Regions from separate parts of the Pseudomonas sp. JDS28PS106 genome, predicted to be linked through region 2. Evidence: predicted binding sites of a transcription regulator. Region 2 holds the regulator's gene; each other region holds the start of a gene.
What was found. The regulator sigma-54, encoded in region 2, starts transcription at its own class of promoters, with help from an activator protein. The targets are predictions, from matches to a motif close to ANTGGCATNNANNTTGCTNT.

Region 1 (6,663 bases), on a different contig from region 2:
ATGGTGATGCTGACCTGCATGTAGCGCTGGCGACCGTTGGCATTGAAGTTGACCACGAACGCCGGAGTCAACGGCTCGTAGACCGCCACCGGCTTGACATCGGTCGCGGCGGCCGCGGCTGCCGGGTCCGGCGCGCTGTCGGATTTGTGCATGATGAACCAGGTTGCTCCCACCGACAAACCCACCGCGAGCAGTAACGCTACCACTGCGATAATGATGAGTTTGAGTTTTCCTTTGGAAGCTGGGTCTTTGGGTTCGTCGCTCTTCGCCATGCCAATAATCCGTCGCTATTGAGGGGATCTTCAATACATGACAGTGGCTGAGCAAGTGTTATGCCAGAGTTGTGCGGGGGGATACGAATGAGGGAACAGATAGAGAGGGAAGGCAATATCGCCAGCAAGCTGGCTCCTACGGAGGAGCCAGCTTGCTGGCGATGGTTACCGTTGATCAGGCGTAGTAGTCGATCTCGCTGGTCCCCACCACCCGCTGCACAGGCTGACTGACCGGCGCTGCAGCTTCGGCCACGGCACCGTCATCGCCGCTGTCACCGCCCGACAGCCTCGAACCGCGACCGCCACGCTGGGCACGGCTGGCCTGCTCTTGGGCTTGCTGTTGCGCCTGCTGCTGTGACTGGTCGGCAACGTTCACGTCAACCTGCCCCAGGCCTTGCTGAGTGAAGGAGTCGCGCAGCCGAGACATCTGGCTTTCCAGCGCTTCGCGAACGCCGAGGTGGGCGCTCATGAAGGTCACCTGGGTCTGCTGATCCGGCGCCATGTTGACGCGAATGTCGAGACGACCGAGTTCCGCCGGTTCCAGCTTGATTTCCGCCGACTTGAGGCTTTGGCTCGACAGATACATCACACGCTCGACGATACCTTCGCTCCAGCCGCTCTGGTGCATCGCCAAAGGCTGGCTGAGCAACGGCGTGGATGGCGCGGCGGTCCTGGCCGGCTGCGCGGCCTGACTCAGAGCCGCCAGACGCTCGGCGAAGTTGTCGACCCGCGTGTCGCCTGCCGCGCTCTTGACGTCCTTGAGGGCGTCGCCAATCAGGCTGGTGAAGGATTTGTCGCTGCTCTCGGTGCTGCTTTCATCCGACGCCTGCTGCTCGGTGAGCGCCGCCAGGTTATTGGCGAGGTTCTGAGTCGGGTCAGCTTCCGGATCGGCAGGCACATTGGCGGCAGCCTGATGGTTCTGCGGCGCAAAGTGCGTCTTGGCGTTGGCGCTTTCCAGCGCCAACTGCACGGCAGGCAGGTCCTTGAGCGGATCGGCGTCCGGGTCGAAGGAGTCTTCCACAACCGTCGCAACCGGCGCCGCATTCATGGCGGCCAGTACGGGAGCTGTATTCGCATCGGGCGCCGAATCGGTCACCAGTGCGACAGGCAGTTCCCCCGGAACCGGACCATCCGCAGTCAGCAGAGCCGGATCGAGCGAGTCGGTGCTGAGTGCGTCGCTTGCGGCCAGCGCCGCTTCGGACGTGTCCGCCTCATCACCGGCGGATTGCTCAGCGGTCGCTGCCGCCGAATCGGCAGGCAAGTCTTTGCCGCTTTCGGCAACGGTCGATTGAGAGCCGGCTGCGGGCTGGCCGGTATCGGCCTTGTCTTTGGCCGCCACAGGCTTGTTCTTTTCCGTGTCACGAGAAGTCTTCGCAGGGGCGTCCTGATGCTGAGCGACCTTGTCCCGCCCTTGTTGGTCATAGACGTTGGAGAAGCTGGAAGCCCCGTCCCTGCCAGCATCGGCTGGTTTTGAAGCGGTGTTGGCCATACCGGACCTGGAGGTCGCGGCAGTGCTGGCCTGGAGAAGCACATTAGTGGCGAGGGACATTTGAAACTCCGCAGAAAGCAGCTGGTTGCCCAAGCTACAGCAAGATCCGGGCCAATAAACGCTTGCGCGGTTTGTAGGAGCGGATTTATCCGCGAGATAGGCGTCCGAACCAGTGCGTCTCGTCGGATGTACCGGCGCTTCGCGGCTGAAGCCGCTCCTACCGAAGGGGGCTGGTATCAGCTGTTGTAGAGCCGCCGCTCGGCGATGAAAAGCCGGCGTACGGTCAGGTATTCGGCGTCGATCTGCTCGATCAGGCGCTCCAGCTCATCGCGCTTTCCCAGGCGGGACTGGTCCTCCAGTTGCCGGCATAGCTCGGACAATTTGAAAGCCCCCATATTGGCGCAGCTGCCCTTGAAGCTGTGCGCATTCAGGCTCAGCGCCTGCAAATCCGGCGCAGGGGAATGGCAGGCCGCGTGCAATTGCGCGACCCGTTGCTCGGAATCTTCAAGAAAGACGTCGAGCAAGGTCGGGTACTCACCTTCCATGACATCCTGCAAAGCGCTCAACACGCTGCTGTCCACATGAATCGACACTTGTTCGCTCCTTGATTCGCGGCCGATTATGCCATTGCGCTCCATGAAAACTCTACGCTGGCAGTCCGGCCATCGTCGCTCCAGCGGGCCTGTTGACCAAGTTCGCACACCAGCCGGATGCCCCGCCCGTACAGACTGTCGAGCGCCGGCGGCGTAGCCAGCACCTGCCGGGCGTCGAAGCCCCGACCGCTGTCTTCGATGCTGACCGTCAGCCGGCCGCCCTGCGCCACTGGCTTGACGCTGACATGCAAGCGGATGAAACCGCTGTCGAGCGCTGTCAGACGTTCGGCCCGCTGTTCATAGTAGCTGGCAAATCCGGCCGCATCATGTTTAAGCGCCGAATCGAGCCCTAAAACTCCGTGTTCGAGGGCATTGCTGTACAGCTCGGCGAGCACGCTGTGCAACGCGCTGGTCTGCGCGCGCAGTCCATGGACTTCCAATAGCAACTGCACGACGTACGGCAATGGGTTGAAGCGTTTGAGGGTCGCGGCGCGGAATTCGAAGCTGGCCGACCAGTCCAGCGGACTCGACGCCCCGCTGTCGGAATAGATCAAGGGCGGCGGCGTCGGCATCGCGGATTCGTCGGCAATGATTTCCAGCATGCTGACGTCATCCCGAGCCTTGCCGCCGAAGTCGTTCAGGGCCTGGAGTATTTCCTGGATCAGCAGCTCGGGTTCGCGATTGGCCGCCAGCACCTCTCGCAGGCGTTGCCCGCCAAATCGCTCGTCACAGCTGTTGGACGTGTCCAGCACGCCATCGGAGAGCAGAAAGATGCGGTCGCCCGGCGCCAGCGGATGCACTTCAGTGCGGGTGTCAAAGGCTTCGACGCTCAACACGCCCAGCGGCAAATGGCGGGATGCAAGCGGCGTCGATTCACGGCCATGGCCGCGCAACAGATAGCCCTCGGGGAGCCCGCCGTTCCATACCTCCACTTGCCGCTGGGCAATATTGACGCTTAGCAGCGTGGCGCAGCAGAACATGTCCACCGGCAGGATGCGCTTGAGCTTGGCGTTCATCTCGCGAAGGATTTCCGGCAGGCCGTAACCCTTGGTGGTCATGCCGTAGAATACTTCGGCCAAGGGCATGGCACCCACCGCAGCCGGCAGCCCATGGCCAGTAAAGTCGCCGAGCAATACGTGCATCAGGCCCGCAGGGGTATAGGCGGCCAGCATCAGGTCACCATTGAACAGCGCATAGGGCGATTGCAGATAACGGATATTTGACGCGCCCAGGCACCCGGAATGAGCCACCTGGTCGAACACAGCCTTGGCGACGCGCTGCTCATGCAGCAGGTATTCGTGGTGTCGGGCGATCTGATCGCGCTGTTGCAGAACGGTCTCCTGCAACAGGCGCAGGCGATTCATGGCGTTGATCTTGGCCGCGAGCACCACTGGGTTGTAGGGCTTGGAGATGAAATCGTCGCCGCCGGCTTCCAGGCAGTACGCCAAGGCTTCGCCTTCGGTAAGAGACGTCAGGAAAATGATCGGCACCAGCGACTCGCCGGCCATTTTCTTGATGCGCCGCGCCGCTTCAAAACCGTCCATGACCGGCATCATCGCGTCCATCAGTACCAGCTGTGGCCGCTCAAGCTCGAATACGGCGACGGCCTCGATGCCCGTCGCGGCGCTCAGTACCCGATGACCCAGCCGACCGATGATGGTCGACAGCAGCAGCCGGTCGCTGGGGCTGTCTTCGGCGATGAGAATGCACAGCCCCTTGGAAACGGTGCCCAAGGCGTCAGCTCAGCTGGAACAATTTGGAGAAGTTGGAAATGGTCAGGATCTTGATCACGTCAGGCGTGCAGTTGATCAGCCTGACGCGGGCCGTGTCCCCGCCGGCATGGTCGCGCAGCAAGAGCAGCATGCCCAGCGCAGAGCTGTCCAGATATTGGGTACCGCGCAGATCCACGACGTAGTTGAGGTTTCCGGGACGATCCTGATACGCCGCGCGAAAGTCCTGATGAGCACCGAAGTCGAAACGGCCCTCGACGAAGATCGTCAACTGCTGACGATCGGGGGAAAGCTCGGACGTGACAGTCATATTGATCCCTAATGTTTCATCACCGAGACACCCAAAGCTTAGAGGGTGTTTACAAAATAGGCGAACCAAAGGCCTCGAAGAGAAACCGGCCCGGATAACCGTTCAGACTTCATGGACCCGGTCGATCAGTCAGGCTCGTGACGTGGCAGGCGCTGGGATAACTCGTCCAGCAGCTTCTGCTCGCGCTTGTCTTCCAGACGACGAGCCTCGTCGATGTAGCGCTGTACCAGCTTGCGCAGCCCTTCCACCCGGGCGTAGGCCTCCTGCCAGGAGGTACGCGCCTTGTCGAGGTTGGACTGATGCCACTCCAGACTCTTGTTCTGCTGGGCGACGGCGGTGTCGAGCTGGCTGAGAAAGCGCTGGTAACCCATCATCCACTGCCCGGATACGCCACCACTGCCCTTCGCCAGCCACTGCTGCTGGTAGTCGTGACGGAACTGATCGAGCTCCTGCAGTTTGTTGAGGGCCAGATTGACCTGGCCCTGAAAATAGCCAAGCCGCTGCGCCGCGCTTCGCTCGGCGGCCTCGGCCATTTCCACCACGGGCGCCAGACGCGCCGCTCGACTCTGAGCCATCGGTCATCAGCCGCCAGGGGCCGGACCGAACACGGCCGCCAGCGCTTCGCCACTGGCCTGCATGCTCTCGTTGTCGCGCAGCCCCTGACGCTGATAACGCACCAGCGCCGGTTGCAGGGCGATGGCCATGTCAGTCTCCCGGTCACCGCCGGCCACGTAGGCACCGACGCTGATCAGGTCGCGCGTCTGCTGATAGCGCGACCACAATTGTTTGAAGTGTTGAGCACGGGCCATGTGCTCCGGGCTGACCACCGCGGGCATGACCCGGCTGATCGACGCCTCGATGTCGATGGCCGGATAGTGCCCCTCCTCCGCCAGACGCCGGGACAACACGATGTGCCCGTCGAGCACGCCACGCGCCGAGTCGGCAATCGGGTCCTGCTGGTCGTCGCCTTCGGACAGAACGGTGTAGAACGCCGTGATCGAGCCACCGCCTGCTTCGGCGTTGCCGGCGCGTTCGACAAGCTTGGGCAGCCGGGCGAAGACCGAAGGCGGATAGCCCTTGGTCGCTGGAGGCTCGCCGATAGCCAGCGCGATTTCCCGCTGGGCCTGGGCAAAACGGGTCAGCGAATCCATGAGCAGCAGTACGTTCTTGCCCTGGTCGCGGAAATATTCGGCAATGCGAGTGCAGTACATGGCGGCACGCAGGCGCATCAAGGGCGCATCGTCCGCTGGCGAGGCGACGACCACGGCGCGCTTGATGCCTTCCTCGCCCAGAATATGCTCGATGAATTCCTTGACCTCACGACCCCGCTCGCCAATCAGCCCGACCACGATGATCTCGGCTTCCGTGAAGCGGGTCATCATGCCCAGCAGCACGCTCTTGCCGACGCCCGTACCGGCGAACAGGCCCAGACGCTGCCCCTTGCCAACCGTGAGCAAGCCGTTGATGCAGCGAATGCCGACGTCCAGCGGCTGGCTGATCGGATCGCGCTTGAGCGGGTTGATGGTCGGGCCGTCCATGGGCACCCAGTCTTCGGCCTTGATCGGCGGACGTCCGTCCAGCGGTCGACCGGCGCCGTCGAGCACTCGACCGAGCATGGTCATGCCCATGGGCAGGCGACCGGTGTCGGCCAGCGGCACCACTCGCGCACCCGGCGCGATGCCCGCCACGCTGCCGATCGGCATGAGAAAGACCTTGCCGCCAGCAAAGCCCATCACCTCGGCTTCGACCTCGACGGCATCATGACTGTCGTCGTTGATGACCACGCAGCGGCTGCCCATGGCGGCACGCAAGCCTTCGGCCTCCAGGGTCAGACCGACCATGCGCAGCAGACGCCCCTCGACCACCGGCTGCACCGGCAGGCGGATCGAGTCGGCGTAGGTGCCCAGGCGCTTGCCGAAGCTGGTTCGATCAAGACGCATCGTCAGCGTCCTTGCGTGGCTGTGCGGTGGCAGACTGTTCGGCTGGAACATCGGTGTCGACGTTCAGGTCCGGGGCCGCCGGATGCATGACCTGGTCATGCATCTGGTCGTACATCTTGGCGATGGCCAGTGACAGGCGGGTCTCGACGCTGGCGTCGATACGGCTATGTTCGGTTTCAATGCGGCAACCGCCCGGCAGCAGCGTGTCGTCCTCGACGATTTTCCACGCTTCTTCGTAACGCTCGCGCATCGCCTTGACCAGCCCGAAGTCCTGCGGGTTGATGAAGATCCGCAGATTGTTGGCGCCCATCGGCAACAGCTTCAAGGCG
Region 2 (6,663 bases):
GAGGACAGTATGAGGCTCGTTAAAACCCTTCCTTTCTTGCTCGGCCTGAGCGCAGCACTGGGAAGCGCGAGCGCCTGGTCCCTGCCGACGGACCGCGATCAGCCGATCCACATCCAGTCCGATGATGCCCAGCTCGATGACAAGCGCGGCGTTGCGACCTACAAGGGCAACGTCATCATCACCCAGGGTTCGATGAAGATCACCGGCAACACCGTGACCATCACCCGTAATGCCCAAGGTGAAGTCGATGTGTTCACCTCCGTGGGTAATCTGGCCTATTACGAGCAGAAACCGTCGGTGGACAAGCCGATCGTGCAGGCCTACGCCGTGACCATCCAGTACTACGCGGCCCAGGATCGTATCGTCCTGATCGACAAGGCCAAGGTGATCAACGACGGCAATACGTCCGAAGGCGAGAAAATCGTCTACGACACGGTTCGTCAGATCGTCAGCGCCGGCCGCGCCAGTGGCACCAAGGTGACTGCGCCGCGTCCGCGTATCGACATGGTCATCCAGCCTAAGAAAAAATCCGAACAACCGCAGAAGGCCCAGTAAATGGCGACGCTTAAAGCCCAGCATCTGGCCAAGAGCTACAAGAGCCGCCAGGTCGTGCGCGATGTGAGCCTGTCCATCGAAAGCGGTCAGATCGTCGGCCTGCTCGGCCCCAACGGCGCCGGCAAGACCACCTGCTTCTACATGATCGTCGGACTGGTGCAGGCGGATCAGGGCCGCGTCCTGATCGACGACCTGGACGTCAGTCATCAGCCCATGCACGGCCGCGCTCGCGCCGGCATTGGCTATCTGCCTCAGGAAGCCTCCATCTTCCGCAAGCTGTCGGTGGCGGACAACATCATGGCGATTCTCGAGACCCGCAAGGAGCTCGATACCGCCGCGCGCCGCAAGGAGCTGGAAAGCCTGTTGCAGGAATTCCACATCACGCACATCCGCGACAACCTCGGCATGAGCCTGTCCGGCGGCGAGCGTCGCCGGGTCGAGATCGCGCGGGCGCTGGCTACCGCACCAAAATTCATCCTGCTGGACGAACCGTTCGCGGGCGTCGATCCGATCTCGGTCGGCGACATCAAACAGATCATCCACCACCTCAAGGCCAAGGGGATCGGCGTGCTGATCACCGACCACAACGTCCGTGAAACCCTGGATATCTGCGAAACCGCCTACATCGTCAACGACGGACAGCTGATCGCCGAAGGCAATGCCGAAACCATTCTGGCCAACCAGCTGGTGAAAGAGGTTTACCTCGGCCACGAATTCCGTCTGTAACAGCTCTGGAGTGCCCTTCTCGCTTGAGGGGCTTGACAACTTTTTATTTGTCACGACGCTCTAGGCAAAGCTTTAGGTTTCAGGCATATAATTTGCTTGTGATGGCGCTTCGGCGCTCTGTAGTGGATGGCGCATGTGCGCCGGCGAATAAGGTGTTAAGCCCCTGCCATGAAACCATCGCTAGTCTTGAGAATGGGCCAGCAGCTGACGATGACGCCTCAGCTGCAACAGGCCATCCGCTTGCTCCAGCTGTCGACTCTGGATCTCCAGCAGGAAATCCAGGAGGCGCTGGAATCCAACCCTATGCTGGAACGCCAGGAAGAAGGCGACGATTTCGATACGTCCGATCCACTGGCCGACAATATCGAGCAGGCGCCCGCCGCGGAAATTCCCGAGCCGACCTTCCAGGAGTCCACGACGTCCACCGTGGACAACCTCGAAGACGGTGAATGGAGCGAGCGCATTCCCAACGAGCTGCCGGTCGATACCGCCTGGGAAGACGTCTACCAGACCAGCGCCAGCAGCCTGCCCGGCAACGATGATGACGAGTGGGATTTCACGACCCGCACCTCGGCGGGCGAAAGCCTGCAGAGCCATCTGCTGTGGCAGCTCAACGTCGCGCCCATGTCCGACAAGGACCGGCTGATCGCCGTCACGCTCATCGACTGCATCAATAACCAGGGCTATCTGGACGAAACACTGGATGAAATCGTCGAGTCGTTCGATCCGGAACTGGATGTCGAGCTCGATGAAGTCGAAGCCGTCCTGCATCGCATTCAGCAGTTCGAGCCGGCCGGCATTGGCGCGCGCAATCTGGGCGAGTGCCTGTTGCTGCAACTGCGTCAGCTCCCTGCCAAGACTCGCTGGCTGGCCGAAGCCCAGCGCCTGGTCACCGACTTCATCGATCTTCTGGGCAGTCGCGACTATTCACAGCTGATGCGGCGCATGAAGCTCAAGGAAGACGAGCTTCGCCAGGTCATCGAGCTGGTCCAGAGCCTCAACCCGCGGCCCGGCTCGCAGATCGAGTCGACCGAACCCGAGTACGTCATTCCTGACGTGATCGTGCGCAAGGACAACGAGCGCTGGCTGGTGGAGCTCAATCAGGAGTCGGTGCCCCGGCTGCGAGTCAATCCTCAGTACGCAGGCTTCGTCCGTCGTGCCGACACCAGCGCCGACAACACTTTCATGCGCAATCAGTTGCAGGAGGCTCGCTGGTTCATCAAGAGCCTGCAAAGCCGCAACGAAACTCTCATGAAAGTCGCGACCCAGATCGTCGAGCACCAGCGCGGCTTCCTGGAGTACGGCGATGAAGCCATGAAACCGCTGGTTCTGCATGACATCGCCGAAGCGGTAGGCATGCACGAGTCGACGATTTCGCGCGTCACCACCCAGAAATTCATGCACACGCCCCGGGGCATTTACGAGCTGAAATACTTCTTCTCCAGCCACGTAAGCACTTCCGAGGGAGGCGAATGCTCATCCACGGCGATCCGCGCGATCATCAAGAAACTGGTTGCCGCTGAAAATCAGAAAAAGCCGTTGAGTGATAGCAAGATCGCTGGTTTACTGGAGGCACAAGGCATTCAAGTAGCCCGCCGCACAGTCGCCAAATACCGCGAATCCCTCGGGATCGCACCGTCCAGCGAGCGAAAGCGACTGATGTGATGCAGGCCGCGCCACAGCGTTCCAGCGGCGGGTTCTTCCCGCCTCTATATGCACTGGCAAAGGAGAAAGCTGTATGCAAGTCAACATCAGTGGACACCAACTGGAAGTGACCCAGCCTCTGCGAGAGTACATGGAGCTCAAGCTCCGCAAGCTCGAAGGACATTTCGACAAGATTACCAACGTTCAGGTCATCATGACGGTCGAGAAGCTGAAGCAGAAGGTGGAAGCCACCCTGCACATCCCAGGTGGAGAAGTCGTTGCCAATGCCGAGCACGACGACATGTATGCAGCCATCGACCTGCTGACAGACAAGCTGGACAGACAATTGCTCAAGCATAAGGAAAAGCAGCAGAACATCCTCAAAGGTGCGACCGCTCGCTGACACTACTATTCACATGATCCGACTTGAAAACATACTGACCCCCGGCCGTTCCCTGGTGAACGTGCCGGGAGGCAGCAAAAAGCGTGTCCTCGAAACCATTGCCAACCTGATCGGGCGCGAAGTGCCGGACATGGATTCGCAAACGGTATTCGAAAGCCTCGTAGCCCGTGAAAAGCTCGGTTCCACCGGGTTTGGCAACGGTATCGCCATTCCCCATTGCCGCCTGCCTGACTGCGCCGCACCGGTCAGTGCGGTGATACATCTCGATGCTCCTGTTGAATTCGACGCCATCGATGGAGCGCCGGTCGACCTTCTGTTCGTGCTGCTGGTCCCCCAGGCTGCCACCGATGAGCACCTGGAGCTGCTGCGCCAGATAGCCAGTATGCTCGACCGCGCCGACGTGCGCGACCGCCTACGCAGTGCCCAAAGCGGTGAAACGCTTTATCAAGTGGTGCTGGACGTGCAGAACGGCCGCTGATCATGCGCATGATCATCGTGAGCGGTCGCTCGGGTTCCGGTAAAAGCACCGCGCTGGACGTGCTGGAAGACAACGGTTTCTACTGTGTGGACAATCTTCCAGCCGGCCTTCTGCCGGAACTGGCCGAACGCGCACTGATCACGACCGAGCTGGCCGAGCCCCTCTTGGCGGTTTCCATAGACGCCCGCAACCTGCCCAGCCATCTCACCCGCTTTCCACTGATGCTGGCGGAAGTTCGCGCACGCAACATCCGCTGTGACGTTCTCTACCTGGACGCCGACGAAGCCACGCTGCTCAAGCGGTTTTCCGAAACCCGGCGGCGTCATCCGCTGAGCACTTCGGATCGCTCGCTGGCCGAGGCGATCCGCGACGAGAGCACCTTGCTGGGGCCGATCACCGATCTGGCCGATCTGAAGATCAACACCACGCATCTGAACCTCTACCAGTTGCGCGACACCCTCAAGCTCCGCCTGTTGAACAAGCCGGAGCCGGGCACGGCATTCCTCGTCGAGTCGTTCGGCTTCAAGCGCGGCATGCCGGTGGATGCCGACGTCGTCTTTGACGTCCGCTGTCTGCCCAACCCCTACTGGAAACCGGAACTGCGGGACCATTCAGGGCTGGAACAGCCTGTGATCGATTACCTGGCAGCACAGCCGGACGTCGAGGAAATGTTCCAGGACATTTCCGCCTACCTGAACAAATGGCTTCCCCGTTTCGCGGCCAGTAACCGCTCCTATGTGACTATTGCAATCGGCTGTACCGGCGGACACCACCGCTCCGTATACCTGACCGAACGCCTGGGCCAGGTTCTGCAGCAGTCGCTCAAGAACGTCCAGGTCCGCCACCGCGACCTCAGCTGAAGGATCTCCACCGCGATGCCCGCTCGACAAATCACCATCATCAACAAACTGGGACTGCACGCGCGCGCGGCGGCGAAGTTCGTAGGCGTCGCAGGCAAGTTTCCCTGCCAGATTCGCGTGGGTCGCACCCCTGAAAGCATGGTCGATGGCAAAAGCATCATGGCCGTGATGATGCTGGCTGCGGGCAAAGGCACCGAGCTGCACCTTTCCACCGAAGGCGATGATGAACAGGCCGCACTGGACGGGCTGGTCGAGCTGATCGACAACAAGTTCGACGAGGGCGAGTAGGCAGTCCGTGGCGGATATGTGTGAGCCCGGCGCCGCCACCTGAAGGCCAGACCAGCGCGGTATCGATCATCAGACAAAAACCGCGCCGCCCGACAGCGCTCAGAGCAGATGGGGCTGCAGACCGAGCCACTCCATTCCTCGCGCCAGCAGCAGCACCAGTCCGGCCAGCAACAGAGTCACTCCGATAGCCAGCCGGAATAGCCTTACACTCCTGAGCGCATAAGTCTCCGAACGCATGGGCAAGCCTGTCCTCGGTCGAAAAAATCAGGCCAGCGCGGCCTGATAACGCCGGGATACTTCTTCCCAGTTCACCACGTTATAGAACGCGTTGATGTACTCGGGACGACGGTTCTGGTAACGCAGGTAGTAAGCGTGCTCCCAGACGTCCAGCCCAAGGACCGGCGTGTTGCCGTTCATCAGTGGGCTGTCCTGGTTGCCGGTGCTCTCGATGACCAATTGTTTTTCAGGCGTCACGCTCAGCCACGCCCAGCCACTGCCGAAGCGCGAGAGCGCAGCCTTGGTGAACGCTTCCTTGAATTTCTCGAAGCCGCCCAGCTGCTCGTCAATGGCCTGGGCCAGCGCACCCTCAGGCTGACCACCGCCGGTGGTGGACATCACTGTCCAGAACAGAGAGTGGTTGGCATGACCGCCGCCCTGGTTGATGACCGGGCCACGAATGTTTTCAGGCAGGCTGTGAGCGCTGGACACCAGCTTCTCGATCGGCCACTCGGCGTACTCGGTGTTTTCCACCGCTGCGTTGAGGTTGTTGATGTAAGTCTGGTGGTGCTTGGTGTAATGGATTTCCATGGTCTGCGCATCGATGTGCGGTTCCAGCGCATCGTAGGCGTAGGGCAATGCAGGCAGGGTATATGGCATGTCAATGTACTCCGTAGGAAAAGCCGGAAGTGGCTGCCGGACTGTCTCGCAGGGTCGAGCGGGAATGATCGCCGTTGCTGCTCAATAGCCGGTGGGTGCGTGGGTATTCGCCGTGTTCGCTGATGAAGCCGAGTAGTTCAGAGTAGGTCTTGTTGCTGTGACGCAGCGCGGCCTGACGTAACGCCGGTTGCAGACGCTCGTCCTGTATGGCCTGCAGCAGTCGCTGGTGGACGGCGCACAGGTATTCGGCGCTCTCCTCCGGCTGACCCAGGCTCAAGTGCAGATCCGCCAGGTTGTGATAGGAAATGATGCAGGCCGCGACCGCCTCATCGGGGTCGGGCCAGCGTTCGAACAGAACCTGCGCCAGCGCCAGCGCCTGGAGATACAGCTCGCGGGCCTCGACCCATTCGCCGCGATTGAAACAGCGATTGGCTTGTTCGATCGTGCGTTTCCACTGCTGCATGACATACCTCCACAGGCGCGGGCCGGCTCGTTCAGATGCCGCCCGCGGTCAGTTTCTCGGGGTTGAGCAACGCCTCCAGCTGACTGCGTTGCAGGTCGGTGTTTTCCAGTGCTACATCGATGATCGGGCGGCCTTCGCGATAGGCCTGCTTGGCGATTTCGGCGGCTTTCTGATAGCCGATGATCGGGTTCAGCGCCGTGACCAGAATCGGATTGCGCGCCAGCGCCTCCTTGAGCTTGGCTTCGTTGACCTTGAAGCTGGCGATGGCCTTGTCGGCCAGCAGCTTGCTTGCATTGGCGAGCAGTTCCAGGCTGCTCAGCAGATTCTGAGCGATGATGGGCAGCATCACGTTCAGTTCGAAATTGCCTGA
Region 3 (6,663 bases), on a different contig from region 2:
TACGGCGCAATCGGTGTTCTGCCGTTGAAATGCGCGACCAGCTCCAGCAGGTGGTTGACGGCAATGACGCGCAATCCAGAGGCCAGACAGGCCTCCTCGGCATTCGCCGCCGGCACTATAAGCGTGCGCTCCGCATTACGAGCCGCCAGCGCCGCCGGCAACACGCCCTGCACAGCACGAATCGCGCCCGACAACGCCAGCTCGCCAAGGCACTCGATATCCTGCAGCGCCGTCAGTGGCACTTGCCCGCTGGCGCCCAGCAAGCCCAGGGCGATTGCCAGATCGAAGCGCCCGCCATCCTTGGGCAGGTCCGCCGGCGCCAGGTTGAGCGTGATGCGACGGGCCGGGAAATCCAGTCCGGAATTGAGAATGGCGCTGCGCACCCGGTCCTTGCTTTCCTTGACCGCGCCTTCGGGCAAGCCCACCAGCGTCAGCGCCGGGAGACCGTTGGCAAGGTGAGCTTCGACGGTTACGGCAGGGGCTTCCACGCCCACCTGGGCTCGGCTGTGAACAATGGCCAGAGACATGATTCGTTCCTTGAAAGTGCGACACAGGCCATCGTGCGACATTCAAGGGCAGGGCGAGCGAGGGAATGGCTACAGAGTGTAAACGCCATCATGAGGGGCAGATGGCGTTCCAAAACGAGACGTGCGAATCAGCGAGGGTCGGACAGGCGATCCGCCTCGGTCGATGCGGCGGTTCTTTCTTCCATTTCTGCCACCTTGGCTTCCAGCGCCTCCAGGCGCGCGCGAGTCCGGGCCAGGACGGCCATCTGGCTGTCGAATTCTTCGCGGCTGACCATATCCAGCTTGCTGAAAGCACTGTGCAGCAGCGCCTTGAACTGGGTTTCGAATTCGTTACGAGGCAGAGGGTTCTCGCCATTGAACAGGCGAGAGGCGTGGCCGCTCAAGGCGTCCAGAAAAGCTTTTGGCGCAAGCATGTGCATTCTCCCGATTCAGATTGGGCGGCAGTGTAGCACGCCCTGCCCAGGCCATTTTTCAGCCATCCCCATGCACAACTATCGGGCAGTCAGGCGTGCACGCGCGCACTATTGTTGTGCGCACAGTCGCTACAAGCGACCTTCCAGCCTATGTAAATCGGTCGGGTGGCCCGGTTTTCATGGCTGCGCATGAACTGGCAAGCTTTCTGCTTAGAGGCAAGTGACCCATGCACTGATGCAGTCGCTGTGACTAAGGCAGTGCGGCAGGCGGAGCGGGGAATGTTTCGTCAGAAGCGGTTTTCTGGAGTTGGTCCGGCTCATCCGGCGACCGACGCGTTACAAAGCCAGGCACTGCGCTTAGACTTGAGTCGGGTTTGTTTTCCTGGGGCAAGTCCATCAATTCGGGAGAAAGTTTCATGAAGCTAGTCACTGCAATCATCAAGCCGTTCAAGCTGGACGACGTTCGCGAGTCGTTGTCGGAAATCGGCGTGCAGGGCATCACCGTCACCGAGGTCAAAGGCTTCGGTCGCCAGAAGGGTCACACTGAGCTGTACCGCGGTGCTGAGTACGTAGTCGACTTCCTTCCCAAGGTGAAGATCGATGTCGCCATCGACGACAAGGATCTGGATCGCGTGATCGAGGCCATCACCAAAGCGGCCAACACCGGCAAGATCGGCGACGGCAAGATTTTCGTGGTGAATCTCGAGCAGGCCATTCGCATCCGTACCGGCGAAACCGATACCGACGCGATTTAAGCCGCCACCCCCAAGAGGGTGTTTACAAATAGGCGAGCAAGCGCAGCCATTTTGTAAGCACCCTCCAAAGCCCCAGGAGAAAAAATATGACTCTGCGTCAATTCGCAGGGCTAGGAGCCCTGTTGTCCCTCGCATTACCTGGTATGGCCCTGGCGGCTGACCCGGTTGCCGAACCTGTGCTCAATTCCGGCGATACCGCCTGGATGCTGACCGCGACCGCACTGGTCCTGTTCATGACCATTCCGGGCCTGGCGCTGTTCTACAGCGGCATGGTTCGTTCGAAAAACGTTCTTTCCGTGATGATGCAATGTTTTGCCATCACCGGCCTGATCAGCATTCTCTGGGTCGTATACGGCTATAGCCTGGCATTCGACACGACCGGCATGGAAGAGGGCGTCGTCAACTTCAATTCCTTCTTCGGAGGTCTGGGCAAGGCGTTCCTGGCGGGCATCACGCCATCGAGCATCACTGGCTCCGCCGCCCTGTTTCCGGAAGCGGTATTCGTCACCTTCCAGATGACGTTCGCCATCATCACCCCGGCGCTGATCGTCGGTGCCTTTGCCGAGCGCATGAAGTTCTCCGCGATGCTGGTGTTCATGGGCATCTGGTTCACGCTGGTCTACGCACCGATCGCCCACATGGTCTGGGGCGGCGTGGGCGGCCTGATGTGGGACTGGGGTGTCCTGGATTTCGCGGGCGGTACCGTGGTTCACATCAACGCCGGTATCGCCGGTCTGGTCGCGTGCCTGGTACTGGGCAAGCGTAAAGGTTTCCCGACCACCCCGATGGCTCCGCACAACCTGGGTTACACCCTGGTCGGCGCGGCCATGCTGTGGATCGGCTGGTTCGGCTTCAACGCCGGCTCCGCCGCGGCAGCCAATGGCACTGCGGGCATGGCGATGCTGGTTACCCAGATCGCAACCGCCGCGGCGGCACTGGGCTGGATGTTCGCTGAATGGGTAACCCACGGTAAGCCAAGCGCATTGGGCATCGCCTCCGGCGTGGTTGCCGGTCTGGTCGCGATCACTCCGGCCGCCGGTACCGCTGGCCCGATGGGTGCTCTGGTGATCGGCCTGGCTTCCGGCGTGATCTGCTTCTTCTGCGCCACGACCCTCAAGCGCAAGCTGGGCTATGACGACTCGCTGGACGCTTTCGGCGTGCACGGCGTCGGCGGCATCGTTGGCGCGATCCTCACCGGCGTATTCGCGGCCCCGGCACTGGGCGGCTTCGGTGCCGTGACCGACATCGGCGCACAGGTCTGGATTCAATTCAAAGGCGTCGCCTTCACAGTGGTCTACACCGCTGTCGTGACCTTCATCATCCTCAAGGTGCTGGACGTGGTGATGGGGCTGCGTGTCACCGACGAGGAAGAGTCTGTCGGACTGGACCTTGCGCAACACAACGAGCGTGGCTACAACTTGTAAGCGGCTACTGTTGCGAAAACGAAAATGCCCGGTCTCCGGGCATTTTTTTTGTCTGCCTCATGTGAATCAACTGCCGGTTCGCGCTGTCATTGATGTTGCCGCCGTAACGGATTCCAGCGGTTCGACAAGGTCCATCCAGAGGAACCCCAGAGGTTGCTGTCAACTCGTCCGAAAGCCGCAGTATTGTGAGCTTTGCTTTTTTTGCAGGCGAGTTAGAATGCGCGCCGAACGTACGGAGAACGGTATGTGGCATCAATCCAGAATTACCCTCAAGGCTCGACCTCGCGGGTTTCATCTGGTCACTGACGAGCTGCTCGCCGGCTTGCCCGAGTTGCGCGGTTGCCGTGTCGGCCTGCTGCACTTGTGGCTGCAACATACCTCGGCCTCGTTAACCGTCAACGAGAACGCCGATCCGGCGGTACGTCGTGATTTCGAGCGTTTTTTCAGCCGTCTGGTACCGCAGGGCGCCAGCGGTTACGAACACAACGACGAAGGTCCTGATGACTTGCCGGCGCACTTCAAGGCCAGTCTGCTGGGTTGCCAGTTGGTTTTGCCGGTAACGGCAGGACGACTGGCGCTGGGTACCTGGCAAGGTATCTATCTGGGCGAGCACCGTGATTCAGGCGGCGCCCGCAACGTCCTGGCCACCCTTCAGGGTGACTGGACATGATCGCCAGACAAGGCGATTTTGAATTTTTTCCGACAGCCTTGGATTTTGAGGCTGCTGGGCTATAACTAATCTGCTTTCGCAAGTCATGAGGTAGAACATGAGCGACGACGACAACGATGATCTGGTAGATGACCTGGAAGGCGAGGACGACGGCGAGGAGCTTGCTGCTGCTCCCGAAGACGACGCCTCCGACGCTGATGACGGTGCTGAAGTTGCGGCCACACCCGCCAAGGGCAAGGCCAAGGCTGCAATATCGGTCGATGAGCTGCCCAGCGTAGAAGCAAAGAACAAGGAGCGTGATGCTCTTGCCCGCGCCATGGAAGAATTCCTGGCTCGGGGTGGCAAGGTGCAGGAAGTGGAACCCAACGTGGTCGCCGATCCGCCCAAGAAGCCTGACAACAAATACGGCAGCCGCCCTATCTGAGGGCAGTAAGGTCGTATGAAAAAAGCCCGCTGTCGCTGCGGGCTTTTTTTTGCGCATTGCCCGTCGTAGGAGCCAGCTTGCTGGCGATTAACCGTGCACGTTTTTTCAGGCAGTACGCGTCATTGTTTATCGCCAGCAAGGCGGAACGCCGCCCCGGTGGCTCCTACAAAGGGAAGCGCAGCGGGTAAGTCTTACGGATTCACGCCCAGCGACCCAGAACCTCCGGCAACTGCGACAGGTTGTGGATCTCCGCATCCGGCAGTCTGTCAGCGTCCCACACCTTGCCTTGCGGGTTGTACCAGATGGCGCGCATGCCCGCTTGCTGGGCGCCGGCGATGTCGTCGCTGGGGTGGTCGCCGATATGCACCGCCACGCTGGCGTCGACGTTGGCTCGACGTAGCGCTTCGAGGAAGGGCGCGGGATCGGGTTTGCCGATTCCAAGATCCTCGGCGCACAGGGCGAACGAAAAGTAATCGGCCAGACCCAGCCGGCGCACGTCTGCGTTGCCGTTGGTGATGACACCCAGCATGAAGGTCTTGGCGAGGATTTCCAGGGTCGGTTGCACGTCCGGAAATATCTGCACCTGATGCCGCCCGTGAAGGAACACTTCGAAACTCTGCTCGGCCAGGTCTTGTGCTTGCTCAGCGTCATAGCCCGCGTCTTCCAGCGCGTGATAGAGCACCTGACGGCGCAGGGCGCTGATGCGATGTTTGTACGAGGGCTCGGCCTCGATCAGCCGCGTGCGGATTTCCCACAGATGCTCGACCGGCACCGGCCCCAGCAGCGGTGCATGCTCGGTGAGCCAGTCGCGCAATGCGGCCTCGGCGCCGACCAGCGCCGGGGCGGTGTCCCAGAGCGTGTCGTCCAGATCGAACGTGATGAGCTTAATCATGGGCAGATCCTTTGCGTTTGGCGCGGGGATGGGCGCCATCGTATACCGACGCCAGATGCTGGAAGTCTAGATGGGTATAGATCTGCGTGGTCTTGATATCGGCATGGCCGAGCAACTCCTGGACGGCGCGCAGATCCTGCGACGACTCCAGCAGATGGCTGGCGAACGAGTGACGCAACATGTGCGGATGCAGGTTTTGCCCCAGTTCGCGCTCTCCGGCGGTCCGAAGCCGCACTTGAATAGCCCGCGGCCCCAGACGAGTACCTTTCTGGCTGACGAATACTGCGTCGTCTCTGGGGTTGGTCAATGCGCGCAACGGTAACCAGGCCTCCAGCGCCCGGCGAGCCTTGCTGCCCACAGGCAGGACGCGTGTCTTGCTGCCCTTGCCAAGCACCTGTATCAGCCCGGCACCCAGATCGAGTTGATCAAGGTTCAGTCCGGCCAGTTCAGACAACCGCAGCCCGGAGGAATACAGCAGTTCGAGAATGGCGTGATCGCGACGGCCCAGAAAATCATCTTCAACGCCGCCATCGAGCAACTGCGCGGTGCGATCAGTGTCCAGCGTCTTGGGCAGCCGGCGCTCGCCCTTGGGCGGAGACAGCCCGTTAGCCGGATCATGCTCGCAGATACCTTCACGGTTCAGGTACTGGTACAGACCGCGTACCGCCGAAAGCAGGCGAGCCAGGCTTCGGGACGACTGTCCCTGATGATGCTGGCGGGCGACGAAACTGCGCAGATGCTGGATATCCAGGTCCGCCCAACTGGCGACGCCGGCCTGCTCGCACCAGGCAACGACCTTGTTCAGGTCACGCCGATAGGCATCCAGCGTATGCGGCGAAACCTGACGCTCACTGCGCAGGTGCACGCAGTAGGCATCCAGGTGGCGCTCCATGCCTCAGCGGACCGAGCGCAAGGAGTGAGTGAAACGCGGTACCAGCCGGCTCAGCACATCGGCGATATAACCCAGGAACAGCGTACCGACCGAGCTTTTGTAGTGCTGAGGGTCGCGACTTCCGACCGCCAGCACGCCGTGCAGACCCAAGTGGCTGAGGGTCACGAGGGCGGCCGATCCGACTTCCTGGCTCTGCTCCGCGCCGAACAGGAACGCCAGCTCGTGCTCGCGCAGCGCTCCGCAGACCGTCTTCTCGCCGATCAGTCCGCCGATGGCCTTCTGAGCCTCGGCGCTGCTGGTCCAGCGCCCGACGGCGGCAGGGTTGTCACTGAACAGAATCAGGCTGACGAAGGGGACCTTGAAGTCCTGACGCAGGCTGTCTTCAACGGCAATGATCAGCTCGTCGAGGCTGGTGGCATCCATCAACGCAAGATTGAGGCGACGGGTCTTTTCGAACAGCCGATCGTTGTCCCGCGCCACGTCCATCAGCTGGGACAGACGATGCCGCATTTCGATGTTGCGCTCGCGCAGGAGCTTGAGCTGACGTTCGACCAGCGACACGGTGTCGCCGCGCTGATGCGGGATGCGCATCGAAACCAGCAGCTCATCGTGTTCGGCGAAGAATTCGGGATGCTGGAGCAGGAAGGCGATGACGGCCTCCGCTTC

Region 1: a site for sigma-54 is predicted at 1,858-1,877, ahead of TRP66_RS15865 (flagellar hook-length control protein FliK). Genes of this name have one in related genera too.
Region 3: a site for sigma-54 is predicted at 1,134-1,153, ahead of glnK (P-II family nitrogen regulator). Genes of this name have one in related genera too.

Annotation. Positions count from the first base shown of each region.
Region 1 covers NZ_JBAJGT010000009.1:53,716-60,378, reverse strand. The annotation lists gene fliL (flagellar basal body-associated protein FliL) at 1-272, opposite strand, end outside; gene TRP66_RS15865 (flagellar hook-length control protein FliK) at 448-1,821, opposite strand; gene TRP66_RS15860 (Hpt domain-containing protein) at 1,998-2,354, opposite strand; gene TRP66_RS15855 (SpoIIE family protein phosphatase) at 2,381-4,087, opposite strand; gene TRP66_RS15850 (STAS domain-containing protein) at 4,092-4,394, opposite strand; gene fliJ (flagellar export protein FliJ) at 4,520-4,969, opposite strand; gene fliI (flagellar protein export ATPase FliI) at 4,976-6,334, opposite strand; gene fliH (flagellar assembly protein FliH) at 6,324-6,663, opposite strand, start outside.
Region 2 covers NZ_JBAJGT010000005.1:178,878-185,540, forward strand. The annotation lists gene lptC (LPS export ABC transporter periplasmic protein LptC) at 1-23, shown strand, start outside; gene lptA (lipopolysaccharide transport periplasmic protein LptA) at 10-555, shown strand; gene lptB (LPS export ABC transporter ATP-binding protein) at 556-1,281, shown strand; gene TRP66_RS10155 (RNA polymerase factor sigma-54) at 1,450-2,946, shown strand; gene hpf (ribosome hibernation-promoting factor, HPF/YfiA family) at 3,020-3,328, shown strand; gene ptsN (PTS IIA-like nitrogen regulatory protein PtsN) at 3,342-3,806, shown strand; gene rapZ (RNase adapter RapZ) at 3,809-4,666, shown strand; gene TRP66_RS10175 (HPr family phosphocarrier protein) at 4,682-4,954, shown strand; gene TRP66_RS10180 (hypothetical protein) at 5,054-5,191, opposite strand; gene TRP66_RS10185 (superoxide dismutase) at 5,219-5,830, opposite strand; gene TRP66_RS10190 (tetratricopeptide repeat protein) at 5,832-6,293, opposite strand; gene TRP66_RS10195 (class II fumarate hydratase) at 6,325-6,663, opposite strand, start outside.
Region 3 covers NZ_JBAJGT010000006.1:95,975-102,637, reverse strand. The annotation lists gene TRP66_RS11855 (YifB family Mg chelatase-like AAA ATPase) at 1-527, opposite strand, end outside; gene TRP66_RS11850 (accessory factor UbiK family protein) at 656-940, opposite strand; gene glnK (P-II family nitrogen regulator) at 1,357-1,695, shown strand; gene TRP66_RS11840 (ammonium transporter) at 1,782-3,119, shown strand; gene TRP66_RS11835 (secondary thiamine-phosphate synthase enzyme YjbQ) at 3,364-3,789, shown strand; gene sutA (transcriptional regulator SutA) at 3,887-4,213, shown strand; gene TRP66_RS11825 (HAD family hydrolase) at 4,413-5,105, opposite strand; gene xerC (tyrosine recombinase XerC) at 5,098-5,997, opposite strand; gene TRP66_RS11815 (DUF484 family protein) at 6,001-6,663, opposite strand, start outside.